3 regions of the Variovorax sp. Soil_C_19 genome follow, and region 2 is predicted to be linked to each of the others. Evidence: predicted binding sites of a transcription regulator. Region 2 holds the regulator's gene; each other region holds the start of a gene.
What was found. The regulator LexA, encoded in region 2, represses DNA repair genes until DNA is damaged. The targets are predictions, from matches to a motif close to ACTGTATNNNNATACAGT.
Positions count from the first base shown of each region.

Region 1: a site for LexA is predicted at 3,106-3,123, ahead of AC3A6R_RS19485 (ATP-dependent helicase). Genes of this name have one in related genera too.
Region 3: a site for LexA is predicted at 2,742-2,759, ahead of AC3A6R_RS01020 (PA0069 family radical SAM protein). Genes of this name have one in related genera too.

Region 1 is NZ_JBDGIV010000010.1:154,586-164,562, reverse strand. Features, by position in the region: gene AC3A6R_RS19495 (PTS sugar transporter subunit IIA) at 1-144, opposite strand, end outside; gene hpf (ribosome hibernation-promoting factor, HPF/YfiA family) at 324-653, opposite strand; gene AC3A6R_RS19485 (ATP-dependent helicase) at 976-3,093, opposite strand; gene corA (magnesium/cobalt transporter CorA) at 3,323-4,309, shown strand; gene AC3A6R_RS19475 (5'-methylthioadenosine/adenosylhomocysteine nucleosidase) at 4,316-5,086, opposite strand; gene AC3A6R_RS19470 (long-chain-fatty-acid--CoA ligase) at 5,097-6,776, opposite strand; gene AC3A6R_RS19465 (NAD(P)(+) transhydrogenase (Re/Si-specific) subunit beta) at 6,865-8,289, opposite strand; gene AC3A6R_RS19460 (NAD(P) transhydrogenase subunit alpha part 2) at 8,286-8,624, opposite strand; gene AC3A6R_RS19455 (Re/Si-specific NAD(P)(+) transhydrogenase subunit alpha) at 8,652-9,782, opposite strand.
Region 2 is NZ_JBDGIV010000004.1:303,032-313,008, forward strand. Features, by position in the region: gene AC3A6R_RS11200 (phosphotransferase) at 1-391, opposite strand, end outside; gene AC3A6R_RS11205 (Crp/Fnr family transcriptional regulator) at 393-1,112, opposite strand; gene AC3A6R_RS11210 (oxepin-CoA hydrolase, alternative type) at 1,170-1,949, opposite strand; gene AC3A6R_RS11215 (3-hydroxyacyl-CoA dehydrogenase) at 1,998-3,518, opposite strand; gene AC3A6R_RS11220 (MFS transporter) at 3,649-4,806, opposite strand; gene AC3A6R_RS11225 (D-2-hydroxyacid dehydrogenase family protein) at 4,823-5,830, opposite strand; gene AC3A6R_RS11230 (hypothetical protein) at 5,923-6,294, opposite strand; gene lexA (transcriptional repressor LexA) at 6,439-7,122, opposite strand; gene AC3A6R_RS11240 (asparaginase) at 7,194-8,201, shown strand; gene adk (adenylate kinase) at 8,223-8,879, opposite strand; gene kdsB (3-deoxy-manno-octulosonate cytidylyltransferase) at 9,011-9,778, opposite strand; gene AC3A6R_RS11255 (Trm112 family protein) at 9,775-9,957, opposite strand; gene lpxK (tetraacyldisaccharide 4'-kinase) at 9,938-9,977, opposite strand, start outside.
Region 3 is NZ_JBDGIV010000001.1:203,420-213,396, reverse strand. Features, by position in the region: gene gnd (decarboxylating NADP(+)-dependent phosphogluconate dehydrogenase) at 1-955, shown strand, start outside; gene AC3A6R_RS01025 (gluconokinase) at 1,017-1,523, opposite strand; gene AC3A6R_RS01020 (PA0069 family radical SAM protein) at 1,628-2,722, opposite strand; gene AC3A6R_RS01015 (GbsR/MarR family transcriptional regulator) at 2,837-3,436, shown strand; gene AC3A6R_RS01010 (thiol-disulfide oxidoreductase DCC family protein) at 3,492-3,914, shown strand; gene AC3A6R_RS01005 (SAM-dependent methyltransferase) at 3,930-4,868, shown strand; partial or broken gene AC3A6R_RS01000 (DUF4166 domain-containing protein) at 4,865-5,407, shown strand; gene AC3A6R_RS00995 (LysR family transcriptional regulator) at 5,452-6,402, opposite strand; gene add (adenosine deaminase) at 6,490-7,596, shown strand; gene AC3A6R_RS00985 (Bug family tripartite tricarboxylate transporter substrate binding protein) at 7,593-8,576, shown strand; gene AC3A6R_RS00980 (CBS domain-containing protein) at 8,602-9,042, opposite strand; gene AC3A6R_RS00975 (O-acetylhomoserine aminocarboxypropyltransferase) at 9,189-9,977, shown strand, end outside.

The sequences.
Region 1 (9,977 bases), on a different contig from region 2:
GAGGCTGTCGGTGATGAGCGCGCGGCCCAGGCCATGAAGGCCCTCGAACAGCAAGCCGGCTTCCTCGAAAGCACGTTTCTTGCTGGTGGCGTCGACGCTCACGAGCACTTGAGCGGGCGGCAGGATGGACGCGAGTCGGTTCATAGTGGGAGCGGGGGCGATTATGCACCCGCTCGGTGAAAACCCCCAGTCCCCCTGGTTACTTTCTTCCTACAAATCGTCGAAAGTGGGCGCGGATTGTGTAAAGAATCCCTTCAAGCCGACAGCAAAAAGCCGCCCGGAGGCGGCTCGGCGACACGGGCCGCGGGCCCGTTTGCGCAGGACTACATCAGGCGCTTGGGCGCAGCGTGATGGTGGTCCTGCAACCGGTCCTTGTGGCGCACGACCTGGCGGTCGAGCTTGTCGACCAGATCATCGACGGCCGCATAGAGATCAGCATGGCTCGACTCCGCGAACATGTCACTGCCCTTGACGTGAATGTTGCACTCCGCCCGTTGGCGGCGTTCCTTTTCCTTCTGCTTTTCCACCGTGAGGATCACCTTCACGTCGACCACCTGGTCGAAGTGCCGCGTGATCCGGTCCAGCTTGCTGGTGACGTAGGTGCGCAAGGCAGGCGTGACGTCGAGGTGATGACCGCTGATCGTCAAATTCATGAAAGACCTCCTGAGAATTGACGGTTGGGAAAATGGCCACGCTGCGGAATGAAGCGTGACCGACGGAAATGAGTTAGGTGCGGGAGTCGGGAAAGAGAAGAAGGTCGATTCACTATGCCGAAGCTGTCACACCATTGCAATAGCAGAGTTGCCCGGGTGGCGGTCTGGCGCCGGCCGTGGCCCAATCCGCTATGGATCGGATAGCTGCCAAGCCTGCCGCCCCAACGCCGCGGCGATCGGCAGGTCACGTGTTTCAAGCTGTGAGAGGGTGCTCAGTGACCCCTGCGCACGAAGGGCCAAAAGCGCGCCAGCCCCGCGACGCTCACTGCCAGGCGGCCCGCATGCGGTTGCGCAGATCGATCACGGCCGCGGGCGGGGGCACAGCGGGCGGGCGCACCGGCGGCGGGGGCCAGGTCTGCTGCTCGAAGCCTTCGAGATCGCGGTCGGAGATGAAGCGCGTTCGGTTGGCGTAGAGATGCCGATCGCCGCGCACGGCCTGCTGCGTGACGTAGAAGCGCTGCGGCACCAGCAGGTGCAGGTGGTCGCGGGCCCGGGTCATGGCCACGTAGAGCAGCCGCCGTTCCTCTTCGAGTTCGTGCGCGCCCTGCGCCACATCGGCAGGCAGGCAGCCGTCGACGACGTTGAGCACATGCACCGAGTTCCATTCCTGCCCCTTGGCCGAATGGATGGTCGACAGGATCAGGTAGTCCTCGTCGAGCAGGGGCGGACCGGGCCGGTCGCTCGTGGCCTCGGGCGGATCGAGCGTGAGCTCGGTCAGGAAGCGTTCGCGCGAGCCGTAACCCGACGCCAGCCGCGCCAGCTGCTCGATGTCGGCGCGCCGCACGCCGGACGGGTCGTCATAGAGCCGCTCGAGATGCGGCAGGTACCAGCGCGCCGCCAGGTCCACGTCGGCAGGCCAGGACAGCGACGGATCGCGCAGGGCCGCGTAAGCCTCGGCGAACACGGCCCATTCGGCGCGCGCGGCGGCCGGCGGCACGAAGCCGCGCACCACCGCCGCCGGATCGGCCGCGCCCTCCATCGCGTCGAGCAGCCGGGCGCCCGTGGCGGGCCCGATGCCCGGGATAAGCTGCGTGACGCGAAAGCCCGCCATGCGCCCGCGCGGGTTCTCGGCGAAGCGCAGCACCGCGAGCAGGTCTTTCACATGGCCGGCCTCGAGGAACTTGAGGCCGCCGTACTTCACGAACGGAATGTTGCGGCGCGCAAGCTCGAGTTCGAGTGCCGCGCTGTGCGTGGAGGTGCGAAACAGCACCGCCTGCGACTTGAGCGCGAGCCCGCCCTCGCGGTGTTCGAGCACCTTGTCGGCCACCCACACCGCCTGCTGCGCCTCGTCGGGCACGAGCACCAGCTGCGGCCGCCCGGCCGAGGGCTTGTCGGTCCAGAGCGTCTTGGCATGCCGCTCGGCGGCCTGCGCGATGACGCGGTTCGACACGTCGAGGATCGGCTGCGTCGAGCGGTAGTTGCGCTCCAGCGTGACCACGCGCGCGGCCTGCGAGAACTGCGACGGGAAGTCGAGGATGTTGCGCACCGTGGCGCCGCGGAACGAGTAGATCGACTGCGCATCGTCGCCCACCACGGTCACGCCGCGCCCGTCGGGCTTGAGCGCCTGCAGGATCGAGGCCTGCAGCAAGTTGGTGTCCTGGTACTCGTCGACCAGCACATGGTCGAAGCGTGCGCCGATCAGCACTGCGAGCGAGGGCTCGGCCACCATCTCGGCCCAGTAGAGCAGCAGGTCGTCGTAGTCGAGCACGTTCTGCTGCTGCTTGGCCTCGACGTAGGCACCGAACAGGCGCTTGAGCTCTGCCTCCCACTCGGCGCACCAGGGAAAGGCCTCGGCCAGCACGCGCTCGATCGGCGCACGCGTGTTGACGCAGCGCGAGTAGATCGACAGGCAGGTGCCCTTGCGCGGAAATCGGTTGGCGGTGGACGACAGGCCGAGCGCGTGGCGCACCAGGCCCATGAGGTCCTCGGCATCGCCGCGGTCGTGGATCGTGAAATGGTCGTCCAGGCCGACGTGGGCCGCATATTCGCGCAGCAGCCGCGCGCCGATGCCGTGGAAGGTGCCGGCCCAGGGCAGCGCGGGTGGCTTTTCGGAACGCAGGCCGAGCACGCGCGCCAGCACCTGCCCGGCGCGCCGTTCCATTTCCTGCGCCGCACGGCGCGAGAAGGTCAGCAGCAGCAGGCGCTGCGGATCGACCCCATCGGCGATCAACCGCGCCACCCGGTGCGCGAGCGTGCTGGTCTTGCCGGACCCGGCGCCGGCGATCACCAGCAGCGGCCGGTCGTCGCGCCCCGCGACGGCGCCGACGCCGTGCTCCACCGCGGCGCGCTGCGCGTCGTTGAGGGCCGACAGCGCGGCAGCGAGGCGCTCGGCCTGGGTGGCGGCGGTGGCGGGGAGGACGGGAGGCGCAGTGGTCTGCATGGGTGCAACTCTACTGTATGTCCATCCAGATCGCCCGCGTCGTGACACAGGGCCGATGACATAATCGCGGCCTTGCTGCCACCCGAGACCGCACCATGGAAACCGCTCCGTCTCTGCAGCTTTCAACTCCCACCTGCTGACGCCTTCTGCGAAGCGCCGGCGCGGGGCCGGGATTTGAAAGCGCCCCTTCCCTGCCCCTCCGCCACAGCCATTTCAAGGGAGTGAGCCCATGCTCAATATCTTCACGCTCGCCAACGGCCGCCTTGTCCAGGAAGAGATCGAGGCCCTCGAGGAGCTGTCCAAGTTCCAGCCCATCTGGGTCGACCTCGAGTCGCCCACGCTCGAGGAAAAGCGCTGGATCAAGCAGTACTACGGCCTCTCGATTCCCGAAGACGCGATGGACGAGGACATCGAGGAGTCCGCGCGCTTCTACGAGGAAGACAACGGCGAGCTGCACATCCGCTCCGACTTCCTGATCGACGACGACGAGGATCCGCGCTCGGTGCGCGTGGCCTTCATCCTGAACCAGCACAACACCGAACTCCGCAGCTGCGGCGTGCTGTTCTCGATCCACGACGAGGACGTGCCGGTGTTCCGCCTGCTGCGCATGCGCGCGCGCCGGGCGCCGGGCCTGATCGAGGACGCGAAGGAAGTACTGCTCAAGCTCTTCGACGCCGACGCCGAATACTCGGCCGACACGCTCGAGAACATCTACGACGAGCTCGAGATCGCGGGCAAGAAGGTGCTCGAAGGCAACGTCAGCGACGAGCTGGCCGGCGAGGTGCTCGGCGCCATCGCGCGCCAGGAAGACCTGAACGGCCGCATCCGCCGCAACGTGATGGACACGCGCCGCGCAGTGAGCTTTTTGATGCGCAGCCGCATGCTCAACGCCGAGCAGTTCGAGGAAGCGCGGCAGATCATGCGGGACATCGAATCGCTCGACAACCACACGGCCTTCCTGTTCGACAAGATCAACTTCCTGATGGATGCGACCGTCGGTTTCATCAACATCAACCAGAACAAGACCATCAAGATCTTCTCGGTCGCGAGCGTCGCATTGCTGCCGCCGACGCTGATCGCGAGCATCTACGGCATGAACTTCAAGTTCATGCCCGAGCTCGACTGGGCGATCGGCTACCCGTATGCGCTCGCGCTGATGGCCGCGAGCGCGCTGGGGCCGATGTGGTACTTCCGCCACCGCGGCTGGCTCAAGTAGGGCCTGCTAACCCTGGGCAAGGGGTCGCGCTGCGAGCCAGCCGCTGACGAGCGCGAGGCTGTAGCGGCTCGCCACCTCGGCGACGAAGCGCGCGAAGTCGCCATGCGCCGCGTCGTCGGCGCGGTCGGATATGGTGCGCACCGCTGCGAAGGGCACGCCGTGGTCGTGGCACGCCTGGGCCATCGCTGCGCCCTCCATCTCCACCGCCAGCGCCTCAGGCAGGTCGCGGCGCAAGGCGGCGCTCTCGGCGCTGGTCGACACGAAGCGGTCGCCGCTCACGACCAGGCCGCGGTGCAGTTTCGGCGCACGCAGGCCGAAGGCATCGACCGCATGCCGCCCCAGCAGCGCCACGGGGTCGCGCAGCATGCCCTCGGCCGCCGCGGCAATGCCGTCGCTGATCGACGCATCCGCGGCGAAGCGCGACAGCCCCATGAGCGGCACTTCGTACTTCGGGAAGATCGGCGAGGCATCGAGGTCGTGCTGCAGCAGTTGCGTGGCGACGACCACGTCGCCCACCGCCACGCCCGGTGCCAGCCCGCCCGCCACGCCCGTGAACACGATCGCGCGCACGCCGAAGCGCTCGATCAGCACCGTCGCGGTGATCGCCGCGGCCACCTTGCCGATGCGCGACAGCACCGCGACGACCGGTTGGCCGTGCAGATGGCCGAGCCAGAAATCGCGCCCGGCCGCGCGCACGCGCTGTTCATCGGGCATCTGCGCGAGCAGCGCGCCGAGCTCCTCGTGCATGGCCGCGACGATGGCGACGGGGCCGCTCATCGGTCGGCGGCTACTTTTTCGCGTCGCGCAGCTCGCGGCGCAGGATCTTGCCGACGGGCGTCTTCGGCAGGTCGGTGCGGAACTCGATCACCCGCGGCTGCTTGTAGCCCGTGAGGTTGGCGCGGCAGTAATCGCGCACCTGCGCCTCGGTCAGCGACGGGTCCTTCTTGACGATCACGAGCTTCACGGCCTCGCCGGTCTTCTCGTCGGCCACGCCCACGGCCGCGCACTCGAGCACACCGGGTATCTGCGCCACCACGTCTTCGACCTCGTTCGGATAGACGTTGAAGCCCGAGACCAGGATCATGTCCTTCTTGCGGTCGACCACCTTGAAATAGCCGCGCTCGTCGACCATGCCGATGTCGCCGCTCTTGAAGTAGCCGTCGGCCGTCATGACCTTGGCCGTCTCGTCGGGACGCTGCCAATAGCCCGCCATCACCTGCGGGCCCTTGATGGCGATCTCGCCGGGCTGGCCCGGCGGTACTTCGCGGCCCTCGTCGTCGAGCAGCTTGAGCCAGGTGGCCGGCAGCGGCAGGCCGATGGTGCCGGTGAAGGCCTTGCTGTCGGTCGGGTTGCAGGTGGCCGAGGGCGAGGTCTCGGACAGGCCGTAGCCCTCGCAGATCGGACAGCCGGTCTTCTCGAGCCACAGCTTCGCGACCGCGGCCTGCACCGCCATGCCGCCGCCCACCGACACCTTGAGGTTCTTCCAGTTGACGGTGTTGAAGTCGGGGTGGTTCGCGAGCCCGTTGAACAGCGTGTTGACGGCCGGAAAGCTGTGGACCGTGTGCTTCGAGAGTTCTTTGAGCACGCCCGCGAGGTCACGCGGATTCGGGATCAGGATCAGCTTGCCGCCCGTGCGCATGCTCAGCATCATGCCCACGGTGAACGCGAAGATGTGATACAGCGGCAACGCGCAAACGCCCGTGGGCTGCTCGCCCGCCGGCACCTGCGCCATCACGGGCTCGTTCCAGGCTTCGGACTGCAGCACGTTGGCGATCACGTTGCGGTGCAGCAGCACGGCCCCCTTCGAGACGCCCGTGGTGCCGCCGGTGTACTGCAGCACGGCCACGTCGTCGGGCCCGATGGCGGGCACCTGCAGCGTGCGGCTCGCGCCCTGGTCGAGCGCGTCGTTGAAGCGCACCGCGCCGGGCAGGCTGAAGTGCGGCACGAGCTTCTTCACGTTGCGCACGACGTAGTTGACGATCGCGCCCTTCAGGAAGCCGAGCCGGTCGCCCATGGCGGCCAGCACGATGTGCCGGACCGGCGTGGCCGCGATGCACTGCTGCAGCGTGGTGCCGAAGTTCTCCATGATGACGATGGCTTTCGAGCCCGAATCCTTGAGCTGGTGCTCAAGCTCACGCGGCGTGTAGAGCGGATTCACGTTCACCAGGATCAGGCCCGCGCGCAGGATGGCCGCCACGGCCACCGGGTACTGCGGGCAATTGGGCATCATCACGGCCACGCGGTCGCCCTTGGCGAGCCCCAGGCCCTGCAGGTAGGCCGCGAAGGCCTTGCTGAGCTTGTCGGTTTCGCCGAAGCTGACGTCCTTGCCCATGAAGCTGTAGGCCGTGCGGTCGGCGTACTTGGTGAAGCTCTCTTCCATGAGCGCCACCAGCGACGGGTACTGCGAAGCATCGATATCGGCAGGCACGCCTTGCGGGTAGCTGCTGAGCCAGGGACGGTCGGACATGGACTTGTCTCCTCCAAATCGGGTTATCTGAGATGGCAACGAAAAGCGGCGCACTGGAGTGCGCCGCAAAGATCTTGCGCGGATGGGCCTATTCGATGGCCTTGCCCATATCTTCCACTACTTTCTTCGCGTCCCCAAAGACCATCATGGTCTTGTCCATGTAGAAGAGCTCGTTGTCCAGGCCCGCATAACCTGCCGCCATCGAGCGCTTGTTCACGATCACGGTCTTGGCCTTGTAGGCCTCGAGGATCGGCATGCCATAGATCGGGCTGCCCTTGGTGTGGGCGGCCGGGTTCACCACGTCGTTGGCGCCGAGGATGATCGCGACGTCGGCCTGGCCGAACTCGCCGTTGATGTCTTCCATCTCGAACACCTGGTCGTAGGGCACCTCGGCCTCGGCCAGCAGCACGTTCATGTGGCCCGGCATGCGACCCGCGACCGGGTGGATCGCGTACTTCACGGTGATGCCCTTTTCGGTGAGCTTGGCCGCGAGTTCCTTCACCGCGTGCTGCGCGCGTGCCACCGCCAGGCCGTAGCCCGGCACGATCACGACCGTCTCGGCATTGCCGAGCACGAAGGCCGCGTCGTCGGCGCTGCCGGTCTTCACGGGGCGCTGTTCCTTTGCGCCGCCCGTGGCGGCTGCGGCATCGCCGCCGAAGCCACCGAGGATGACGTTGAAGAACGAGCGGTTCATGGCCTTGCACATGATGTAGCTCAGGATCGCGCCCGAGGAGCCCACCAGCGAGCCGGCCACGATCAGCATCGCGTTGTTCAGGCTGAAGCCGATGCCCGCCGCCGCCCAGCCCGAATAGCTGTTCAGCATCGACACCACCACCGGCATGTCGGCGCCGCCGATCGGGATGATGATCAGCACGCCCAGCACGAAGGCCAGTGCCAACATCGCGAAGAATGCGGGCCAGTTCTCGGTGAACATGAACACCAGGCCCAGGGCCACCGTCGCGAGCCCCAGCACGAGGTTCAGCATGTGCTGGCCCGCGAACTGCACCGGGGCGCCCTGGAACAGGCGGAACTTGTACTTGCCCGAGAGCTTGCCGAAGGCGATGACCGAGCCGCTGAAGGTGATCGCGCCGATCGCCGCGCCGAGGAACAACTCGAGCCGGTTGCCCGCGGGGATCGGGTCGCCGCGCAGCGTGATGCCGAAGGCGTACGGCTCGGCCACGGCCGCAACCGCGATGAACACCGCGGCCAGGCCGATCATGCTGTGCATGAAGGCGACCAGTTCGGGCATCTTGGTCATCTCGACCTTGTTGGCCATGAAGGTGCCGAGTGCGCCGCCGATGACCAGCGCGACCAGCACGTAGCCCAGCCCGCCGAGGTTGCCCGCCGAGAGCTTGTAGATCAGCGCACCGGTGGTCAGCATGGCGATGGCCATGCCGGTCATGCCGAAGACGTTGCCGCGGATCGAGGTGGTGGGATGCGACAGGCCCTTCAAGGCCTGGATGAAGCAGACGCTGGCAACGAGGTACAGCAGCGTGACGAGGTTCATGCTCATTGGGCGGCTCCCGACTCGGCCTTGGGCGCCGCGGGCGCGACCTTCTTTTCCTTCTTCTTGAACATCTCGAGCATGCGCCGCGTGACCAGGAAGCCACCGAACACGTTCACTGCCGCGAGCGCCACCGCCAGCACGCCCATGGTCTTGCCGAGCGGGGTTTCGGTCAGCGCGGCCGCGAGCATGGCGCCCACGATCACGATCGCCGAGATGGCGTTGGTCACCGCCATGAGCGGCGTGTGCAGCGCGGGCGTGACGGTCCAGACCACGTGGTAGCCCACGTAGATGGCCAGCACGAAGATGATCAGGTTGATGACGGTATGGGAAACGATGTCCATGGGCTTCTCCTGGGCCGGCGTTGTTGTTTACTTCTTCGTGACCTGGCCGTCGTGCGCGACGCGGCAGGCAGCGACGATGTCGTCCTCGAGGTCGATCTTGAGCGCGCCCTCCTTGGTGACGATCAGCTTCAGGAAATCGAGCACGTTGCGCGCGTAGAGCGCCGAGGCATCCGCCGCCACCAGCGCCGGGAGATTCGTCTCGCCCACGATCGTGACGCCGTGCTTGACCACCGTGCGGTCGGCTTCCGAGAGCGGACAGTTGCCGCCCACGCCGTCGGCGCCCTTGCCGGCGGCGATGTCGACGATGACCGAGCCGGGCTTCATCGACTTCACCATCTCTTCGGTAATGAGCGTCGGTGCCGCGCGACCGGGGATGAGCGCCGTGCTGACGACCACGTCGGCCAGCGCCACGCGCTTGGCGACCTCGGCCTGCTGGCGCGCGAGCCAGCTCGGCGGCATGGGCCGCGCGTAGCCGCCCACGCCTTCGGCCGCGTCCTTTTCTTCCTGCGTCTCGTAGGGCACGTCGATGAACTTGCCGCCGAGCGACTCGATCTGCTCCTTGACGCTCGGACGCACGTCGGAGGCCTCGATCACGGCGCCGAGGCGCTTGGCCGTCGCGATCGCCTGCAAGCCCGCGACGCCGACCCCCAGAATGACGACGCGCGCCGCCTTCACGGTGCCCGCGGCGGTCATCAGCATCGGGAAGAAGCGCTGGTACTTGTCGGCCGCGATCATCACGGCCTTGTAGCCCGCGATGTTGGCCTGCGAGCTCAGCACGTCCATGCTCTGCGCACGCGTGGTGCGCGGCGCGGCCTCGAGCGCGAAGGCCGTGAGGCCGGTGGCCGCCAGGCGCTGCAGGCCGGCCGCGTCGAACGGGTTGAGCATGCCGATCACGACCGTGCCCGGCTTCATGAGCGCGGCTTCGTCGTCGCCGGGCGAACGCACCTTGAGCACCATCTCGGCGCCGAACGCAGCGGCGCGGTCGACGATCTCGGCGCCGGCGGCCTGGTAGGCCGCATCGGTGACGCTGGCCGCCACCCCGGCCCCTGACTGCACCCGCAGGGCATGCCCCGCAGCGACTAGTTTCTTCACCGTCTCGGGCGTGACGGCCACGCGGGTTTCGCCGGCCGTCGTTTCGGCTGGCACGCCTATCAGCATAGAGATCTCCTCAGGGCAGGGGGCAATACGGAACGCGGGCTGAGCTTACAGCAAGATTACACCGATCACTGTCGCTTAAATCTGCCGTCTGTTCCCGCGTTGATGACCGCAGTCATTGCGTTTGCAGCTACATAAATGCTAGCGACTTGATGCGCGCGACGACCGCCGAGGTGCCGCCCAGGCCTGCGCTGCCAT
Region 2 (9,977 bases):
ACTGGTCCCAGAGCACGCGGCCCTGCATGAATTCCATCACGTAGAAGGCGCGGCCGATGATGGCTTCGTCTTCGCACAGGCAGTGCATGCGCGGCACGGGCACGTCGGTGCCGGCCAGGCCGCTCATGACCTTGAATTCGCGCTCCACCGCATGCGCCGAAGGCAGCAGCTTGGCGACGGGACCGGGCTTGGCGCGCATGACGTAGCTGCGCTTCGGCGTGACGAGCTTGTAGGTCGGGTTGGATTGCCCACCCTTGAACATCTCGACCGTGAGCGGCCCCTCGAAGCCCTCGAGGTGCACTGCGAGCCAGGCCGCAAGGACCTCGACGTCGAAGGCATGCTGCGCCGAGACCGCGCGGGTGCCGATGAAACTGGAGAAATCCTGGCTCATGTCAATGATCTGCTTCCGAGATGCGCATCAAGGCTGCGCGGTCCAGCACCACGAGGCCGCCTGGCTCGATCCGGATCGTGCCCTCGCGCTCCATGGTCTTGAGTTCCTGGTTGACGCGCTGGCGCGAGGCGCCGAGCAGCTGCGCGAGCTCTTCCTGTGCCAGGTGCAGGCCAATGCGCGTCTGGCTGCCGTCGTCGAGGTTCGGCACGCCGTAGCTGCGCACCAGATGGATCAGCTGCTTCGCGAGCCGCGCGCGCAAGGGCAGGGTGTTGAGGTCTTCCACCAGCCCGAACAGCGTGCGGATGCGGCGCGCCTGCAGCCGCATCAGCGCCTCGTACAGCTCGACGTGGGTCGCGAGGATCTTCTGGAAATCGGCGCGCGCCACGCACAGCACCGTGCTGTCGCCATGCGCATAGGCGTCGTGCGTGCGCCGGTCCCCATCGAACATCGCCACGTCGCCGAACCAGATGCCCGGCTCGACGTAGGTCAGCGTCACCTGCTTGCCCGAGACCGCCGTCGAGCTGACGCGCACGGCACCCTTGGCACAGGCGATCCAGTGATCGGGCGGGTCGCCGCGGGCAGCGATCAGGTCGCCGTCCTTGAAGCGTTTGACGAAAGCGCATCGAAGAATGTCGTGCCGTAGCGATGGTGAGAGAGAAGAAAACCAGCGACCACTGTTGATCGCTTCACGTTCTTCGATGGTAAGAATGGGGTCGTCCATTGGTCTGTCCTGTCGGCGACTGAAAGGCTGGAAGGTGTCACGGGAGCGACGGCGCGCTTATCCGTACTGCGGAGGCTTCTTCTCGAGGAAGGCGGCAATGCCGATGCCGGCATTCGGATGATGGAGGTTGCGCACGAAGTGGTCGCGCTCCTGCGAGAGCTGCGACGCGAAGCTGGCGCCCCGCGCCTCGCTGAGCAGTTCCTTGATGCTCGCCAGCGCATTCGGTGCGTGCGCGTTGAGCCGCGCCGCCAGCGCCAGCGCGCCGGCAAGCGCCTGGCCGTTCTCGCTCAGTTCGTTGACGAGGCCGAGCGCATGCAGCCGCGGCGCGGCGATGCGTTCGCCGCACATCAGCCATTCGCTGGCAAGCTGGCGCGGCAGGGCTTGCGCCAGCTCCCAGCTCAGGCCCGCCACGGGAGACAGCGCCAGGTTGCTGTACGACGATGCGAAGACCGCATCGCGCGCGGCCACGATGAAATCGCAGGCCAGCGCCAGCGAGAAGCCTGCACCTGCCGCCGCACCTTCGACGGCCGCAATGATCGGCTTGGGAAAGGCGCGGATCGAGTCGATCCAGTTGTGCAGGCCCTCGACGCTTTCGGCCTGCACCAAGGGATCGCGCTGGCGGTTGTCGGCCAGGCGCTGCAGCGAGCCGCCGGCGCAAAACCAAGCGCCCTGGCCCACGAGCACCACGCTGCGGACCTCGTCGCTGCTCTCCGCGCCGTTGAGCGCCTCGACGCCGGCGGCGTAGATCTCGGGGGCCAGTGCATTGCGCTGGGTCGGGTTGGCGATGGTCAGCACCATGGTGCGTCCCTCGCTGGTGCTTTTCAGTTCGGCGGGCATGGCGGCGGTGCTTTCGTGGAGGATGGTCGGTTCGGCGGCTGACTACTCTTACTCTTCTTCGTGCAGCAGGCTCAGGCCGAGTGCACCACGGCGGCGCAGCCACGGGCTCGGGCGGTAGCGCGGGTCGCCATAGACGGTCTGCAGGTTGAACAACACTTCGAGCATGTTGGTCGGCCCGTGCAGGTTGCCCATGGCGAGCGGTCCGCGCGGGTAGCCGAGGCCGAGCTGGACCGCGGTTTCGAGATCGGCCGGCGAACACACGCGCTGCTGGCACATGTCGGCGGCGATGTTCACGATGGTGCCGACCACCCGTTGGGTGACGAAGCCGCCGCTGTCGCGGATCACGCTGACGGCCTTGCCGTCGCGCGCGAAGAGCGCATGCGCTGCATCGCGCATGTCGCGCCGCGTGGCCGGGTTGGTGGCCAGCACGCGGCGTCGCGTGGCGGCGTCGTCGACCAGCATGTCGATGCCGACGGTGCGCGTGGCGTCCAGGCGCTCGACGGCGGCGATCGTGGTCACGTCGAAGCCGAGCGGCGCCACGAGGATCAGCGAGCCCGGTGCCGCCGTGGCGCCGCTGTCGATCTGCGCGCCCAGCGTGTTGATCAGGCGCAGCAGTTCGGCACGGCGTGCGGCACGCGGCGAGACCCAGACCGAAGGCAAGGTGCCCACGCTCGGCGGCAGTGGTTCGGCGTCCTGCTGCTGGGCCCCGTCGGCGTAGCGATAGAAGCCCTCGCCGGTCTTGCGCCCGAGCACGCCGGCCGCGAGGCGCTGCGCGGTGATCACGCTGGGCCGGAAGCGCGGCTCCTCGTAGTACTGGTGGTAGATCGACTCCATCACCGGGTGCGACACGTCGAGCGCGGTCAAGTCCATCAGCTCAAAGGGGCCGAGGCGGAAGCCCGCCTGGTCCTTGAGGATGCGGTCGACCGTGGCGAAGTCGGCCACGCCTTCGCCGACGATGCGCAGCGCCTCGGTGCCGTAGCCGCGGCCGGCGTGGTTGACGATGAAGCCGGGCGTGTCCTGTGCCTGCACGGCGCTGTGGCCCATCTGTGCGGCGTAGCCCGCCAGCCGCTTGCAGGTGTCGGGTGATGTGCGGAAGCCGGCCACGACCTCGACCACCTTCATCAGCGGCACGGGGTTGAAGAAATGGAAGCCCGCCATCCGCTCGGGATGCGCGAGCCCGGCGGCGATCGCCGTGACCGAGAGCGACGAGGTATTGGTGGCGAGCGTGGCCGCAGGCGTGACGATCGCCTCGAGTTCGCGGAACAGCTTGCGCTTGACTTCGAGGTCTTCGACCACCGCTTCGATCACGAGGTCGCAGCCGGCCAGGGCGGCGATCGAATCGACCGCCTTGACGCGCGCAAGCTGCGCGTCGCGCGTCGGCACGTCGATCCTGCCTTTCTCGTGCAGCTTGTTCCATTGGGCCGCAAGGGCTTCGCGCCCGCGCTCCGCGGCGCCCGCGAAACTGTCGAGCAGCAGTACCTCGCTGCCGGCCTGGGCGGCGATCTGGGCGATGCCCCGCCCCATTGCGCCGGCGCCGACGACGCCGATCCGGGTGTAGTTGACTGTCATTGGAGAAGGATTTTCACTGGTTGAGAAATTCGGGCCGGCGGGCGGCTGCCCCGACCGCGGTGTTTCGAGCAGACTGCGATTTTGCCGCCATGGCCGGAACGGGCGCTGCGGGTTTCTCGCAGCAGGCGCGTCAGGCCGCCCGGCCGCTGCGGTCGATGGCCACGCTCGCGCCGATGGCGACCAGCAGCAGCGCAAGGCCGACCCAGTTCATCCATGCCGATGCGTCGTTGGCCAGCAGCCATCCGCCGAGCGCGGCACCGACGGCCTGGCCCGTGTAGATGCCCGAGCTGTTCAGCGCCACCGAGCCGGGCGCGAGCGCTGGCGCCAGGCTCACCAGCCGAGCCTGCTGCGCCGAATTGGTGGCGAAGCATCCGAGCCCCCAGGGCACGATCACCGCGGCCAGCCAGGGCAGGGTGGGCGCCCAGGGCCAGAGGAACAGACTCAGCGCGATCAGCGAACTCGTCAACAGCACCATGCGGCCTGCACCGACGCGGTCGATGAAGCGGCTCACGACCATGTTGCCCAGCACGCCGAAAACGCCGAACAGGCCCCACACCAGGCTCAACGTGGTGGGGTCTGCGCCGAAGTCCTGCTTAAGGACCGGGCCGAAGTAGCTGGACAGGACGAACTGGCCGGCACCCTGCAGCGCCGTGACCGCGACGATGCCCATCAGCACCGGGCTGCGCAGCACGCGCGACCATGCGGCCTTGGACAGTGCTGCGGGATGGATCCCCTGCGGCAGCGTCAGCCAGACCCAGGCTGCGCTCGCGACGCTCAGCACCGCGATGGCCACGAAAGCCATGCGCCATCCAAAGTGCCCCCCGATCAGCGCACCGATCGGGAGGCCCAGCACCGAGGCCAGCGACCAACCGAGAAAGACGAAGGTCACCGCACGCCCGCGCTGTTCCGGTGCCACCAGCAAGCCGGCACAGGCGGCGGCTTGCGGCGTGAAGACCGCTGGCGCGATCACCGTGAGCATGCGCACCGGCAGCAGGGCGCCGAAGCTGGGCATCGCGGCCGCAATGGCGTGCCATGCCGCGTACCAGAGGAGCGAAAGCGCGAGCAGCTGGCGGCGGTCCCAGCCCGCGACCGCGGCCGCCAGCAGCGGCGCGCCGATGCACATCACGATGGCCGCGACCGTGATGAGCTGCCCTGCCGTCGCGACGGAGACCGCGAGCGATGCGCTGATCTCGTTGAGCGTGCCGGGCACCACCATCACGCCCGTGCCAATCACGAAGTTGCCGGCCAGCAGCGCCCAGAGCGCACCCCGGGACGCCGACCGGCTCACGGAGCCGTCTCCGGACTCACCGGCGGACCTGCAGGGCGCCGGGATTCACGATGTTGGTGGGGTTGCCCTTGATGAAGCTCACGACGTTGTCGAAGGCCTGCCCGAAATAGCTCTCGTAGCTTTCCTGCTCGACATAGCCGATGTGCGGTGTGCAGATGCAGTTTTCGAGGCGCAGCAGTGCGTGGCCCTGCAACGGCGGTTCGCTCTCGAACACGTCGATCGCCGCGAGGCCCGGCCGGCCGCGGTTCAAGGCGGCGAGCAGCGCATCGGCCTCGACCAGTTCGGCCCGCGAGGTGTTGACGAAGAGCGCTGTCGGCTTCATGCGCGAGAGGTCCTCGAGCGTGACGAGGCCCACGGTCTCTTCGTTGAGCCGCAGGTGCACCGACAGCACGTCGGCCGCGGCAAAGAACTCCTGGCGGTTCTGCGCCACCTGGAAGCCGTCGGAACGCGCCTTGGCGCAGCTCGCCTCGCGGCCCCAGATCACGACCTGCATGCCGAACGCCTGGCCGTAGCGCGCCACCAGTTGGCCGATGCGACCATAGCCCCAGATGCAGAGCGTCTTGCCCTTGAGCACCGAGCCGAGCCCGAAGTTGGGCGGCATCGACGCCGACTTGAGACCCGACTGCTGCCACGCGCCGTGCTTGAGGTTGCTGATGTACTGCGGCAGCCGGCGCATGGCCGCCATGATCAGCGCCCAGGTGAGTTCGGCGGGCGCCTGCGGCGAGCCGCTGCCCTCGGCCACAGCCACGCCGCGCTCGGTGCAGGCCGCGACGTCGATGTGGCCGCCGACGCGGCCGGTCTGGGAAATGAGTTTGAGCCGGGGCAGCTTCTCGATCAGCTGCCGCGAGATGTGGGTGCGCTCCCGGATCAGCACGATCACGTCGGCGTCTTTCAGGCGCACCGAGAGCTGGCCGATGCCTTTCACGGTGTTGGTGTAGACCTTGGCGGCGTAGGCGTCGAGCTTGGCGGCGCAGCGCAGCTTGCGCACGGCGTCCTGGTAATCGTCGAGGATCACAATATTCATGGCGTGCAATTGTGCCTCGCAGCACTGGCACGGCGCGCGCCTGAACGTTTGGATACCCGGCCCCGGGGAAAGTCACCGGGGCGTGCACGGGCTCAGTGCAGGTGCGCGGACCGCGGTGCGGCACTCACGGCTTCCATGGCCTCGAGCGCGGCGAGCCGGTCGAGCTCGGCGCAGACATCGGCCATACGCCCCGAAATCACCATCCGGTTGGTGCTGCGTTTTTCGCCCTGGTGATCGACCACGCGGATCACGCGCAGCGGCCGTGCAGGCGCGGCAGCGGCCTTGGGTGCCGCCTGGGCATGGGGCCGGGCCGCGCAGGCAGGGCGAACGACGAGGCCGCCATGCAAGCCTGCGGACGCAGCACGGCCATCGCGGTGGCGGGCACTGCGCGCGGGCAGCAACCGGCTGGCCAGCGACTGCAGCGGCATCCAAAGGTCAACGATAGCGAGAAGGGCGATTCCCATGTGAACTCCAAGAAGGTTTGAGGTTGAACACAGGCAGGATTGCTTTCGCCGGACGCAACAGGGTGATGGCGCCAGTTGCGCCATACGCCCGCCACCTGTTGCGGCTGGATGGATGGTTTCGGTTGTCAGCAGCCGGTTTGGCGGCTACATCAGCATGGTGTTGCGGATCAGGCCCACGGCAAGGCCCTCGATCTCGAACGGCTCGCCGGGCTGGACCACGATGGTCGGATAGTCGGGGTTTTCAGCGTGCAGCTCGATCACCTGCTTGTTGCGCTTGAGGCGCTTGACAGTGACTTCGTCGCCGAGGCGGGCCACCACGATCTGGCCGTTGCGGGCTTCCTTGGTGGCTTGCACCGCGAGCAGGTCGCCGTCCATGATGCCGGCGTCGCGCATCGACATGCCGCGCACCTTGAGCAGGTAGTCGGGCTGCTGCTGGAACAGGGTGTTTTCGACGTAGTAGGTCTGGTCGACGTGCTCCTGCGCGAGGATCGGCGAGCCCGCGGCCACGCGGCCGATGAGCGGCAGCGCGAGCTGCGCCATGCCGGGCAGCGAGAGCGAGAACTGCCCGCCTTCGCGGTGCCGGGTCTCGTTGAGCGAGCGCAGCGCGTCGCCCTTGAGCCGGATGCCGCGCGAGGTGCCGCTGACGAGTTCGATCACGCCCTTGCGGGCCAGCGCCTGCAGATGCTCCTCGGCCGCGTTCGCGGATTTGAAGCCGAGTTCGTTGGCGATCTCGGCGCGCGTGGGTGGCGCGCCAGTGCGTGCGATGGCGCTCTGGATCAAGTCCAGGATCTGTTGCTGGCGGGCGGTAAGCTTCACGGCAAACTGCATAGTGGTTCCTTGCGGCACTGGCTAGATATCCAGTAACTGTATTTTTAACCAGTTTTTAAAAGTTGGCAAGCATGGTGAATTCATCAGGTCCTGGTGTGCGGCGTATCGTGGTGTTGGGCACGGGCGGCACCATCGCAGGCCGCGCCGCCGATGACGGCGACAACATCGGTTACACCGCGGGCGAGGTCGTGGTGGCCGATCTGCTTGGCGGCATCGGTGCCCCCGCGGGCTTTGCGCTCGTGGCCGAGCAGGTTGCCCAGCTCGACAGCAAGGACATGGGCTTTGACGTCTGGCTGCAACTCGCCGAGCGCTGCGCTGTGTGGCTCGCCGAGCCTGACGTGGCGGGCGTGGTGGTCACCCATGGCACCGACACCATCGAGGAGACGGCCTTCTTCCTCCACTCGGTGCTCGCGCCGGCCAAGCCGATCGTGTTGACCTGCGCCATGCGCCCGGCAAGCTCCCTCTCGCCCGATGGCCCGCAGAACCTGCGCGATGCCGTCGCGGTCGCCGGCGCGACGGGCGCGAAAGGGACGACTGTGGTCTGTGCCGGCACGGTGCATGGTGCGCTCGACGTCCAGAAGGTGCACACGTACCGTCCTGATGCGTTTGCATCGGGCGACGCCGGCCCGGTCGCCTACGTGGAAGAGGGTGTGGTTCGGCGCCTGCGGGACTGGCCCGGCGCCGTGCCGGGCGGCGCTGGCGTAGGGCTGCGCGCGGTCGCGGGAGCGGTCGCGGCGGCAGGGTGGCCGCGGGTCGAGATCGTCATGAGCCATGCCGGCGCCAGCGGCGCGCTGATCGACCTGCTGTGCCAGGAGCGCGCCGGCGGCGTCGCCGAGCCGGTCCGCGGACTGGTCGTGGCGGCCACCGGCAATGGCACACTGCACCAGACGCTCGAGGCTGCTGCCGTGCGCGCGGAACAGGCTGGTATCCCGGTGTTGCGCGCCACGCGTTGCGCGAGCGGCCGCATTCTGCCGCGGCCCGACGACCGGCTGCGCGATGCGGGCGCGCTGACGCCGGTCAAGGCGCGCGTTGCGTTGATGCTCGAACTGCTGGGAAGGGGAAAAGAAGACGCCGCCTGAACCGCAGCGCCGGCGCGGCGCTCAGCTGCTCAGGGCCGCCAATGCGCGCTGCGTGATCTCGTCGACCGTACCGACGCCCTTGATGGCGCGGTACTTGGGCGCATTGGCCGGGTCGGCCTTGGCCCATGCGGAGTAGTAGTCGACCAGCGGACGGGTCTGCTCGCTGTAGACCTCGAGGCGCTTGCGAACGGTTTCTTCCTCGTCGTCCTTGCGCTGGATCAGGTCTTCGCCCGTGACGTCGTCCTTGCCTTCGACCTTCGGCGGATTGAACTTGACGTGGTAGGTGCGGCCCGACGCAGGATGCGAGCGTCGGCCGCTCATGCGTTCGATGATGTCGCTGAACGGCACGTCGATCTCGAGCACGTAGTCGAGCTTGACGCCGGCCGCCTTCATGGCGTCCGCCTGGGGGATCGTGCGTGGGAAACCGTCGAACAGGAACCCGTCGGCGCAGTCGGGTTGCCCGATGCGTTCCTTCACGAGATTGATGATCAGGTCGTCGCTCACGAGGCCACCCGATTCCATGATCGACTTGGCTTGTTGTCCGAGCGGGGTGCCCGCCTTGACCGCCGCGCGCAGCATGTCGCCGGTGGAAATCTGGGGAATGCCGTACTTCTGGCAGATGAAAGTGGCTTGCGTGCCTTTGCCCGCCCCGGGCGCGCCCAGCAAAATTAGTCTCATGATGTCCTCGGACGGTTCTTAGATTTTGTGTCGCACCCCATGCGGCCCGAGGGCCGCCCAAGGCGGAATTGCTTCGAGGATAGCATGCGAGGACGGGCGAAATTCCCGCTGCCGCCCTCTGTGCGGGGGCTTCAGCGCACGCTCGCGAAGACCGCGCGGACGCGCGCGAGGTCTTCGGGTGTGTCGACGCCGGGGCCCGGCGCAGTCTGGCTCACATGCACCGCGATGCGGTGACCGTGCCAGAGCGCACGCAACTGTTCGAGCGCCTCGGTGGCCTCGATCGGCGCCGGCGGCAGCGACGGAAAACGCCGCACGAAACCGGCACGGTAGCCATAGATGCCGATGTGGCGCAGCGGCGCGGGCGAGGGCAGCACACCGGGTGCCGCGCCGCCGGCCGAGCCATCGCGCCACCAGGGGATTGGCGCCCGGCTGAAATAGAGCGCGTGGCCTTCGGCGTTGAGCACGGCCTTGACCACGTTTGGATTCACGAAGTCGGCCACCGACTCGATGGCGTGCACTGCGGTGCTCATCGCGGCGCCGGGGTGGGCCGACAGCGTGGCGGCCACGGCATCGATCAGCGCCGGATCGATCAGCGGTTCGTCGCCCTGGACATTGACCACGATGTCGTCGCCGTCGAGCCCAAGCTGTTCGCAAGCCTCGGCCAGGCGGTCGCTGCCGCTCGCATGGTCCTGCCGCGTGAGCACGGCCTCGACCCCATGTTCCCGGCAGGCATCGACGATGGACCCATGGTCCGCTGCGACCACCACGCGCGCCGCGCCCGACGCGGCGGCGCGCAGGGCCACGCGAACGACCATGGGCAGGCCGGCGATGTCGGCCAGCGGTTTGTCGGGCAGCCGCGTCGACGCCAGGCGCGCCGGCACCAGGACGGTGAAGCTCACCGCCCCAGCTCTTCGTCGGACAGGGTGCGCGCCTCGTTCTCGAGCAGCACGGGAATGCCGTCGCGCACCGGGTAGGCGAGGCGGGCGCTGCGCGAGCAGAGCTCCTGCTTCTCGGCGTTCCAGGTCAGCGGGCCCTTGGTGACGGGGCAGACGAGCAGTTCAAGCAGCTTGGTGTCCATCGAGCGATGATAGCTTTGCG
Region 3 (9,977 bases), on a different contig from region 2:
GATCTTCGAGAGCATTGCCGCCAAGGTGGACGGCGAGCCCTGCGTGATCCACATCGGCCCGGGCGGCGCGGGCCACTACGTGAAGATGGTGCACAACGGCATCGAGTACGGCGACATGCAGCTGATCTGCGAGGCCTACAGCCTGTTCAAGGCAGCGGGCTTCACGACCGACGAGATGGCCGCCGTCTTCAGCGAGTGGAACGAGGGCGAGCTGCAGAGCTACCTGATCCAGATCACCGCGAAGGCGCTCGAGCAGAAAGACCCGGAGACCGGCCAGCCGGTGGTCGACGTCATTCTCGACAAGGCCGGCCAGAAGGGCACGGGGCAATGGACGCTCATCAACGCCGCGGAGAACGCGGTGGTCATCAGCACCATCAACGCCGCTGTCGAGGCGCGCGTGCTCTCGTCGCAGAAGCAGGCGCGCGTGGCGGCGAGCAAGCTGCTGCAGGGCCCGAAGGCCGAACTGTCGATCGACAAGAAGGCGCTGGTGGCCAAGGTGCACGATGCGCTCTATGCCTCGAAGGTGATCAGCTACACGCAGGGCTTCGACCTCATGAAGACCATGGGCGAGAAGAAGGACTGGAAGCTCGACCTCGGCCGCATCGCCGCGATCTGGCGCGGCGGCTGCATCATCCGCGCGCGCTTCCTGAACCACATCACCGACGCCTACCGCGGCGACCCCGCGCTCGGCAACCTGATGCTCGATCCGTTCTTCAAGGACCTGCTGAACCGCACGCAGCAGAACTGGCGCGAGGTGGTGGCGCTCGCGGTGAGCCACGGCATTCCGGTACCGGCGTTCAGCGCCTCGCTGGCGTACTACGACAGCTACCGCACCGAGCGCCTGAGCGCAAACCTGCTGCAGGCGCAGCGCGACTTCTTCGGCGCGCACACCTACGAGCGCGTGGACAAGCCCGCGGGCGAGTTCTTCCACACGCAGTGGCCGGAAGTGATCTGACGACCCGGCCTCGTTGACCCGGCCTCATTGAACCGGCCGCATTGAACCGGCCGGGTGCGTCTCAGCCGCGCTCGGCCGACAGCGCGCGCCTGACCTGCGCCACCAGTTCCTCCACGGGCGTGGTCGCATCGACCGTGATCACCCCGTCCTCGCCCACCGGCGATTCGAGTGTTTCGAACTGGCTGGCCACCAGGCTCGCGGGAAAGATGTGCGCGCCGGCGCGCGACGCGACGCGGCGCTCGCTCTCCGCGCGGTCGATCTCCATGAAGACGAACTTCAGATCGGGCACGGCCGCGCGCAATTGGTCGCGGTAGGCGCGCTTGAGCGCCGAACTGGCCAGCACCGCACCGCGCGGCTCGGCGGCGAGGGCTTGGCCCAGCGCGTCGAGCCAGCCGGCCCGGTCGGCGTCGGTCAGCGCAATGCCCTTGCTCATCTTTTCATGGTTCTCGGGGGGATGGTGGTCGTCCCCTTCGATCATCGGCAGCGACAGCGCGCTGGACAGCGCTTCGCCGAGCGTCGATTTGCCGCAGCCGGAAACACCCATCACCACCAGCCAGATTCCATCCATGCGCAACTACTCCCTGTGGTCGGTTCGCGAAGGCCCACGCCCCTTGTTTACGAATCTACCTTGATTTGGAGGCCCCCTCCCATGCAAGCCCATGGGGACTGACCCTAGAACAACAGCCCCTGCCCCGCCGCGCCCGGCGGCCGGAAGGCGTCCAGGTCGAGGGCGATGCGCTCGCGGTTGAAGCCGATGCGGCGCGTTGCCTTCTCGAAGCGCTGGTGGATCAGGTCGGCCCAGAGCCCGCTGCCCTTCATGCGCGTGGCGAAGTCGGCGTCGTAGTCCTTGCCGCCGCGCATCTCGTGGATGCGCGCCATGATGCGCTGCGCGCGCTGCGGGTAGTGCAGTTCGAGCCATTCCTTGAACAGCGGCGCCACTTCCCACGGCAGCCGGATCACGGTGTAGAAGGCGCTTCGCGCACCGGCCTCCCAGGCAGCCTCGAGCACCTGCTCCATGTCCTCGTTCACGAACGGGATCTGCGGGGCCACGCTCACGCCCACCGGCACGCCAGCTTCGGCCAAGGTGCGGATGGTGCGCAGCCGCCGGTGCGGCGCGGCGGCGCGCGGCTCGAGTTTGCGGGCCAGATCGCCGTCGAGCGTGGTCACGGTGATGTAGACAGCGGCCAGCCGCTGGGCGGCCATCGGCGCGATCAGGTCGAGGTCGTGCTCCACCGCGCTCGACTTGGTGACCAGCGCGAACGGGTGCCGCGTCTCCTGCAGCAGCTCGAGCACCGCGCGCGTGAGCCGCAGCTCACGCTCGATGGGCTGGTAGCAGTCGGTCGCGGTGCCGATCGCGATGTGGCTGGGCCGGTAGCCCTTGCGCCCGAGCTCACCGCGCAGCACCTCGACGATGTTGCGCTTGGCAATGAGCCGGGTCTCGAAGTCGAGCCCCGGCGACAAGTTGAGATAGCTGTGCGTGGGCCGCGCGAAGCAGTAGATGCAGCCGTGCTCGCAGCCGCGGTAGGGGTTGAGCGATCGGTCGAACGAGATGTCGGGCGATTCGTTCTGGTTGAGCACCGATTTCACGTCTTCGAAGCGCACTTCGGTCGCGAGCGGCGCCAGGCCGTCGGACTCAGCCGCCTCGTCGGCGAGCGTGCCCCAGCCGTCGTCGAAGTCGTTGCGCTCGTCGCGCGAGAAGCGGTGCGCCAGGCGCGTGGCCGCGCCGCGGCCCTTGATGGCATGGATCGGGATGAGAGCGGCTGGCATGGCGACCTCTTGGCTGAAAACTGTATGTTTATACAGTTATTTTTACTCCTGCACCATCCCGCAGAATCTAATTTCTGTATTGACAGAAATTTCAAGAACATTAGACTTTCACGGATGCAACTCACCGACATCCAGCGCAAGTTCGTTCTCCACTGGGGCGAGATGGGGTCGATGTGGGGCGTCAACCGCACGGTGTCGCAGATCCACGCCCTGCTGTTCGCCCATGGCAAGCCGGTACACGCCGAGGAAATTTCCGAGACGCTCGGCGTGGCACGCTCCAACGTGAGCAACAGCCTGAAGGAACTGCAGGCCTGGAACCTCGTGCGCGTCACGCATGTGCTGGGCGACCGGCGCGACTATTTCGAGACCAGCGTCGATGTCTGGGAGCTGTTCCGTACCGTGGTGCGCGAGCGCAAGGAGCGCGAGTTCGATCCCACGGTCCGCGTGCTGCGCGAGCTCGTCGCGAGCCCCGACTTCCAGAACGAACCGGCCGACGCGCAGGACCGCATCCGCTCGACCCTCGACCTGATGAGCAAGCTCGCCACCTGGGCCGACGAGATGCTGCGGCTGTCGCCCGGCACGCTCGACAAGGTACTGAGCCTGGGCGCGAGCGTGCAGAAGTTCGTGCGCGGGGACGCGGCCCCGCCGGCGTCGGCCAGCCAGGGCAATGCCGGCGACGCCGATCCGAACCATGCCGGCCTGCCGATGATCTGAGCGATGCTTTTTTGTCCATTCATTTCTGTTTTGACAGAAATATCGGAAACACAATATGTCGTCCACCCTCGCCTTCCCGCTGACCGTCTACTACGACGCCAGCTGCCCGCTCTGCGCCGCCGAGATGAAGACCATGGCATCCCGGGACGCAGCGGCGCGCCTGCACCTCGTCGATTGCTCGCACGCAGATTTCCATGGCGGACCCGCGCCACGCCAGGCGCTCATGACGGCGCTTCATGCGGTGGACGCCGAGGGCCGACTTCATGTCGGCGTGGCGGCCATCCGCGCCTGCCGCAAGGCCGTGGGCCTGCCGGCCGGAGGCTTCCTGCTCGACCTGCCGCCGGTGGCTCGACTGGCCGATCGCGCCTACGCCGCGCTTGCGCGCCACCGCCATCGCCTCCCGCGCCCGCTCGTGGCGCTGCTGACGCGCCCGCACACGCGCGGCGGCACCTGTGCCGACGGCAACTGCCGACTGTAGAAAGAGAGAGCCCCGATGCCCAGCATCTTCCAGCCCGACTTCCACTTGCCCGCCACGCCTGGGGCCGCAACGGTCACGAAGGCCGATACGCAGGACTACTTCACCGAAGTGGCCGACGACTACCGCGCATGGAGTCCGAGCTACAACATGCACTTCGGGTTCTGGCGGCTCGGCCTGAACCCGTTCCGGCGCGAAGCGATGCTGGTGGAAATGAACCGGGTCGTCGGCCGTGCGCTCGGGCTCGGCGAGGCCGAGGCGCAGGCGCCGCGCCGCTGCGTGGTCGACCTGGGCTGCGGCGCCGGCGCCACCGCGCGCACGCTGCTGGCCGATCATCCCGCGCTCTGCGCCGTCACGGTCACCAACGTGGCGGTGCAGAACCGCATCGCCGCACGGCTCGATGCCGCGGCCGGCGTGGCCGACCGGGTAGCGCACCTCGAGGCCGACTACACGCGCACCGGCCTGCCCGGCGCGCAGGCCGACGGCGCCTGGGCCGTGGAAAGCGCCTGCTACGCCAGCGGAGCCGCCAAGGCGGATTTCTTGCGCGAGGCGGCGCGCCTGCTCAAGCCCGGCGCCCGGCTCGCCGTGGTCGACGGCTTCCTGCTGCGGCCGCGGCCGGGCCGCGTGGCCGGCTGGCTCCACCGCCTGTGGGCCGACAGCTGGGCCGTTCCGACGCTCGCGGTGCGCGACGATTTCGTTGCCGCGCTGCGCACGCACGGCTTCCACGACATCGAGGTGCGTTCGCTGCGCTGGCGCGTGGCGCCGAGCGCGCTGCACATTCCGCTGCTCGCCACGCGCTTCGCGCTGGTCGAACTCTGGAAGGCACGCGGCCGGCTCGGCCCGTGGCGCCGCAAGCACATCGTCGCCAGCTACTGCGCGCTCGCGCTGGGCGTGTTCTGGCGCGACTTCGACTACTGCATGGTCACGGCCACGCGCAGCGGCCCGGCGGCGGCATGACGGACCGCCGCCCGGTTTTCCAGCAGGCGCTCGGTGCGCGGTGGGAGTGCCTCGGCGAGGTGGTCCGCAGGCACTACACGATGGCACCGTTCTCGGCCGACCACGTCTGCGTGCGCGGCACCATGGACGAAGTGCACCATGCGCCATGGGCGCGCGTGCTGCTGATGCCCTTCGGCCGATTGTTCGGCGCGCTGGTGCCCTACACCGGCGCCAACGTGCCGATCGACGTGCACTACCGCTGCCGGCCCGACAGCGCCCTGCTGTACTGGGACCGCGTCTTCGGCTTCGAAGGCCGCGCGCCCTTCCACTTCCGCTCGCACATGGCGCTCGGGCGCCGGCACGGCGAGGTGATCGAATACGTGCGCTTCGGCATCGGCATGCGCCTGGCGGTGAGCGCCGAGGACGGCGCGCTGGTGTTCCGCGACCGCGGCTACGTCTGGCGCATCGGCGGGCTGCATCTGCCGCTGCCGCTCGGCCTCCTGATGGGCACTGCCTATGTCGAGGAGCGGCCCGATCCGCAGGACCCCGAGGCGTTCGGCATGAAGATGGTGCTGCGCCACCGCTGGTTCGGCGACGTGTTCCGCTACAGCGGCCGTTTCCGGCTGCCCGCGCGCGCACCCGGCGAGCCGGCGCCACGGGGCAGCCGCTCGCCCAGCCAGGCGATCAGTTCCTGCGCCGCCACGTTGCGCATCGGCCCCGGCAGGTAGGCCAGCACCACGCGGCGTTCGATGCGCGGCTGCGTGAGCCGCACCACGGCCAGCTCGGGATCGCGCAGCGACGAGGTGTAGAGCTGCGGCATCAGGCCCAGCGCATGGCCACTGCGCACCAGCGCATAGAGCGTTTCGGAATAGCTCACGCGGTAGGGCTCCGCGCCCTGCGCGAACTGCGCCCGCGCCGGAATGCCGAGCGCCGGCATGCTGCCGCTTTCGAACATCACGAGCCGCTCGCCGCCAATCGCCTCCCAGCGCGTGCGCGCGGCGGCCGCGAGCGGATGGTCGCGGCGCACCACCAGCACCAGCGGATCGCGGAACAGGTCCACGCAGACCAGCCCGCCGGGCGGCTCGGTGATGGCCGCCACCGCCATGTCGAGCTGGCCGCCGCGCAGTTCGGCCAGCAAGGTGGTCGAGGGCGCATCGCGCCAGGCGATCTCGAGCGCGTGGCCGCCGCGCGCGAGAAACTCGCTGGCCGCGGCCGTCACGCGCGCGCTGGCCGACGGGATCACGCCCACGCGCACGAAGGCGCGGCCGCGCTGCACGGTGCTTTCGATGTCGCGCAATGCGACCTCGACCGTGTTGACGAGGAAATCGGTGCGCGCGAGCACTTCGGCGCCCACGGCCGTGAGCTCCAGCCGGTGCGTGGAGCGCGTCAGCAGTTCGGCGCCGAGCAGCTTCTCCATCTGCTTGATGGCGTTGCTCAATGCGGGCTGCGTGATCGCGAGCCGGCGCGCCGCGCGGCCGAAATGCCCTTCCTGCACCAGCACCGAAAAGAACTGGAGCTGTCGCAGCGTGAGTGCGCGCAGTGGCGAGGCGGCCATGGGTTTTCCTTGGTCCATCGATTGGATGAATCAAATTATAGAAATTCAAAATTTTGCTTATGGGCCTGCGCTGCCTAGACTGGCCGCATGAACGACCCCGCCGCGCCGCCCCTCACGCTCGAATCGATGCTGCGCGAGATGCCAAAGGTCGAGCTGCACTGCCACCTGTTCGGCACCGTGCGGCACCAGACCTTCAGGCAGCTCAACCAGCGTGCCGGCGCCCCGCTCGCCGACGAGGAGATCGAAGGCTTCTACACACGCGGCGAAAAGCCCGTCGGCGTGCTGCGCGTGCTGCGCGCGCTCGATGCGCAGCTGGTGCGCAGCCCCGGCGATCTCTACCAGCTCACGCACGAGTACCTGGAGGATGCGGCAGCCCACAACGTGCGCTATGCCGAGTTCTCCTGGAACCCGACCGGCACCGTGCACGCATCGGGCATCGCCTACGCGCACGCGCAGGACGCGATCGTGCGCGCGATCCACGACGCCGAGCAGGCGTTCGGCATCACGGGCCGTCTCATCGCTGCGATCGACCGCGAGGCGAGCCCCGAGGCCGCCGTCGAGATGGTCGAGTGGCTCAAGGCCCACCGCTGCGACGAAGTGGTCGGCATCGGCATCGACTACCGCGAGGTCGACCGGCCGCCCGAATTGTTTGCGCGCGCCTACGCCGAGGCTCGGCACGCGGGGCTCAGGACCACGGCGCATGCGGGCGAGTTCGGCATGCCGTGGACCAACGTGCGCACCGCGCTCGACCTGCTGCAGGTCGACCGCATCGACCATGGCTACACGGTGGTCGACCAGCCCGATTTCGCGCGGGAGTGCGCCGAGCGCGGCGTGCTCTTCACCGTGGTGCCGACCAATTCCTACTACCTGCGCACGCTGCCGCCGGCGCGCTGGGCGCTCGACCATCCGATCCGCCGGATGCCCGGCCTGGGCTTGCGCATCCACCCCAACACCGACGACCCGACGCTGCACAAGGTCACGCCCACACAGGCCTGGCTCATGATGGTGCGCGACTTCGGCTTCGGCCTGGACGACCTGCGCTGCTTCATGCACAACGGGCTCGACGGCGCATGGATCGACGACACCCAGCGCCGCGCCTGGCGCACCGAGTGGAGCGCCGCTTTCGACGCGCTGCGCGCCCGCCTTCTCGCAGAAACGCCGCCCTCCGACCCACCGCAACGAGCTACGCCATGAACACCTCCCGCCGCCTCCTTCTTCTCGCCACCGCACTGGGTTCGGTGCTTCCCGCCGCTGCCCTCGCGCAGGCGGCCTGGCCCGCTGCCCGGCCGATCACGCTGGTCGTGCCCTTCACCGCGGGCGGCAGCGTGGACGTCAACGCGCGCCTTGTCGCCACGCGGCTGGCCGAACGGCTCAAGCAGTCGGTGGTCATCGAGAACGTGGCAGGTGCGGGCGGCGCGATCGGCGTGGCCAAGGCCGTCAATGCGGCACCCGACGGCTACACGCTCGTGGTCGGCCCCGACAGCGCGATAGCGATCGGGCGGCTGGTCAATCCCGCGGCGTTCAAATTCGATCCGCTCAAGGACCTGGCGCCGGTCGGCATGCTCAACACCGCGCCCATGGTGCTGGTGGCGCGCCCGGGCCTGGAGGCCCGCAGCTACGCCGACTTCGTGAAGCTCGCCAAGGCGAAGCCGGGCACCTACAACTACGCCACCTCGGGCGTGGGCACGGTGCTGCAGCTCGCGATGGAACTTCTCAAGCAGAAGAGCGGCATCTTCGTGACCCATGTGCCCTACCGCGGCGGCGCGCAGATCGCCACCGACGTGATCGGCAACCAGGTCGACCTCGCGATGCTCGTCAGCACCAGCGCGATACCGCATGTGAACGGCAAGCGCCTGCAGGCGCTGGGCATCACCGGCAGCCAGCGCCTCGCCGCGCTGCCCGACGTGCCGACCTTCGCCGAGATGCCGGGCCTCCAGGGCTACGACATGGTGAGCTGGACCGGGATCTTCGCGCCGGCCAAAACGCCGCCCGCGGTGGTGGCGCGCCTGAACCAGGAACTGAACGCGGTGCTCGCCGAGCCGCAGGTGCGCAGCAAGCTCGCCGAGCAGGGCGCCCTGCCCGGCAGCGGCACGCCCGAGCAGTTCGGCCAGTTCGTCCAGGCCGAATACGCGCGCAACCAGAAGATCGTGCAGTCGGCCAACATCAAGGAATGAGCAGCCGGCCGGCCCGCGGGCCGGCCTACTGTTCTTCGGGCCAGTCGCGGATGTAGGCTTTGAGCATCTTGTTCTCGAAGTTCTGCGCGTCGACCACCGCCTTGGCGACGTCGTAGAAGCTGATCACGCCCATCAGCATGCGCTTGTCCATCACGGGCATGTAGCGCGCATGGCGCTCGAGCATGATGCGGCGGATCTCGTCGAGTTCGGTCTCGAGCGTGCAGGTCACGGGCGCATCGTCCATCGCCCTTCGCACCAGCGTACCGCCGACCTGGCCGCCGTTGGCGACGATCGCGGTGATCACTTCGCGGAAGGTGAGCATGCCGACCAGGTCGCCGTGTTCCATGACCACGAGGGAGCCGATGTCCTTTTCCGCCATGGTCTTGACTGCTTCGGCCAGCAGGTCGTCAGGCGTGATGGTGAAGAGCGTGTTGCCCTTGACGCGAAGGATGTCGCTGACTTTCATCGTGTGCTCCTCTCTCTCGGAAATCTGTCTCGGCGGCGTGCCGATTTGAATATAGCCCACAATCGGCGGCGACCCCGTCACGCCCATGACGCGCGCGCATGTTTGCAGACGTCGCGGGCCTCGCGAACGAACCCAGAAAGGCTTCCATGCCCGGCTATTCCGACCCCGGCTTCGACACCCTGGCGCTGCATGCCGGCGCCGCACCCGACCCCGCCACCGGCGCACGGGCGGTGCCGATCCATCTCAGCACCTCCTTCGTCTTCGAGTCGAGCGACCATGCGGCGGCGCTCTTCAACCTCGAGCGCGCGGGGCATGTCTACTCGCGCATCAGCAACCCGACCAACGCGGTGTTCGAGCAGCGTGTCGCCGCGCTCGAGGGCGGCATCGGGGCGATCGCCACAGCCAGCGGGCAGGCCGCCCTGCACCTCTCGGTGGCCACGTTGATGGGCGCTGGCTCGCACATCGTCGCAAGCACCGCGCTCTACGGCGGGTCGCAGAACCTGCTGCACTACACAATGCGGCGCTTCGGCATCGAGACCACCTTCGTCAAGCCCGGCGACTTCGACGGCTGGCGCGCCGCGGTGCGGCCCGAAACCAAGCTCTTCTTCGGCGAGACCGTGGGCAACCCGGGTCTCGACGTGCTCGACATTCCCGCGGTGAGCGAGATCGCGCATGCCGCCCGCGTGCCGCTGCTGGTCGACTCCACGCTCACCTCGCCGTACCTGATCAAGCCCTTCGACTGGGGTGCCGACCTGGTCTACCACTCGGCCACCAAGTTCCTGTCGGGGCACGGCACGGTGATCGGCGGCGTGGTGGTCGACGGCGGCAGCTTCGACTGGGAAGCCTCGGGCAAGTTCGCCGAGTTGACCGAGGCCTACGACGGCTTCCACAACATGGTGTTCAGCGAGGAAAGCACCGTCGGTGCCTTCCTGCTG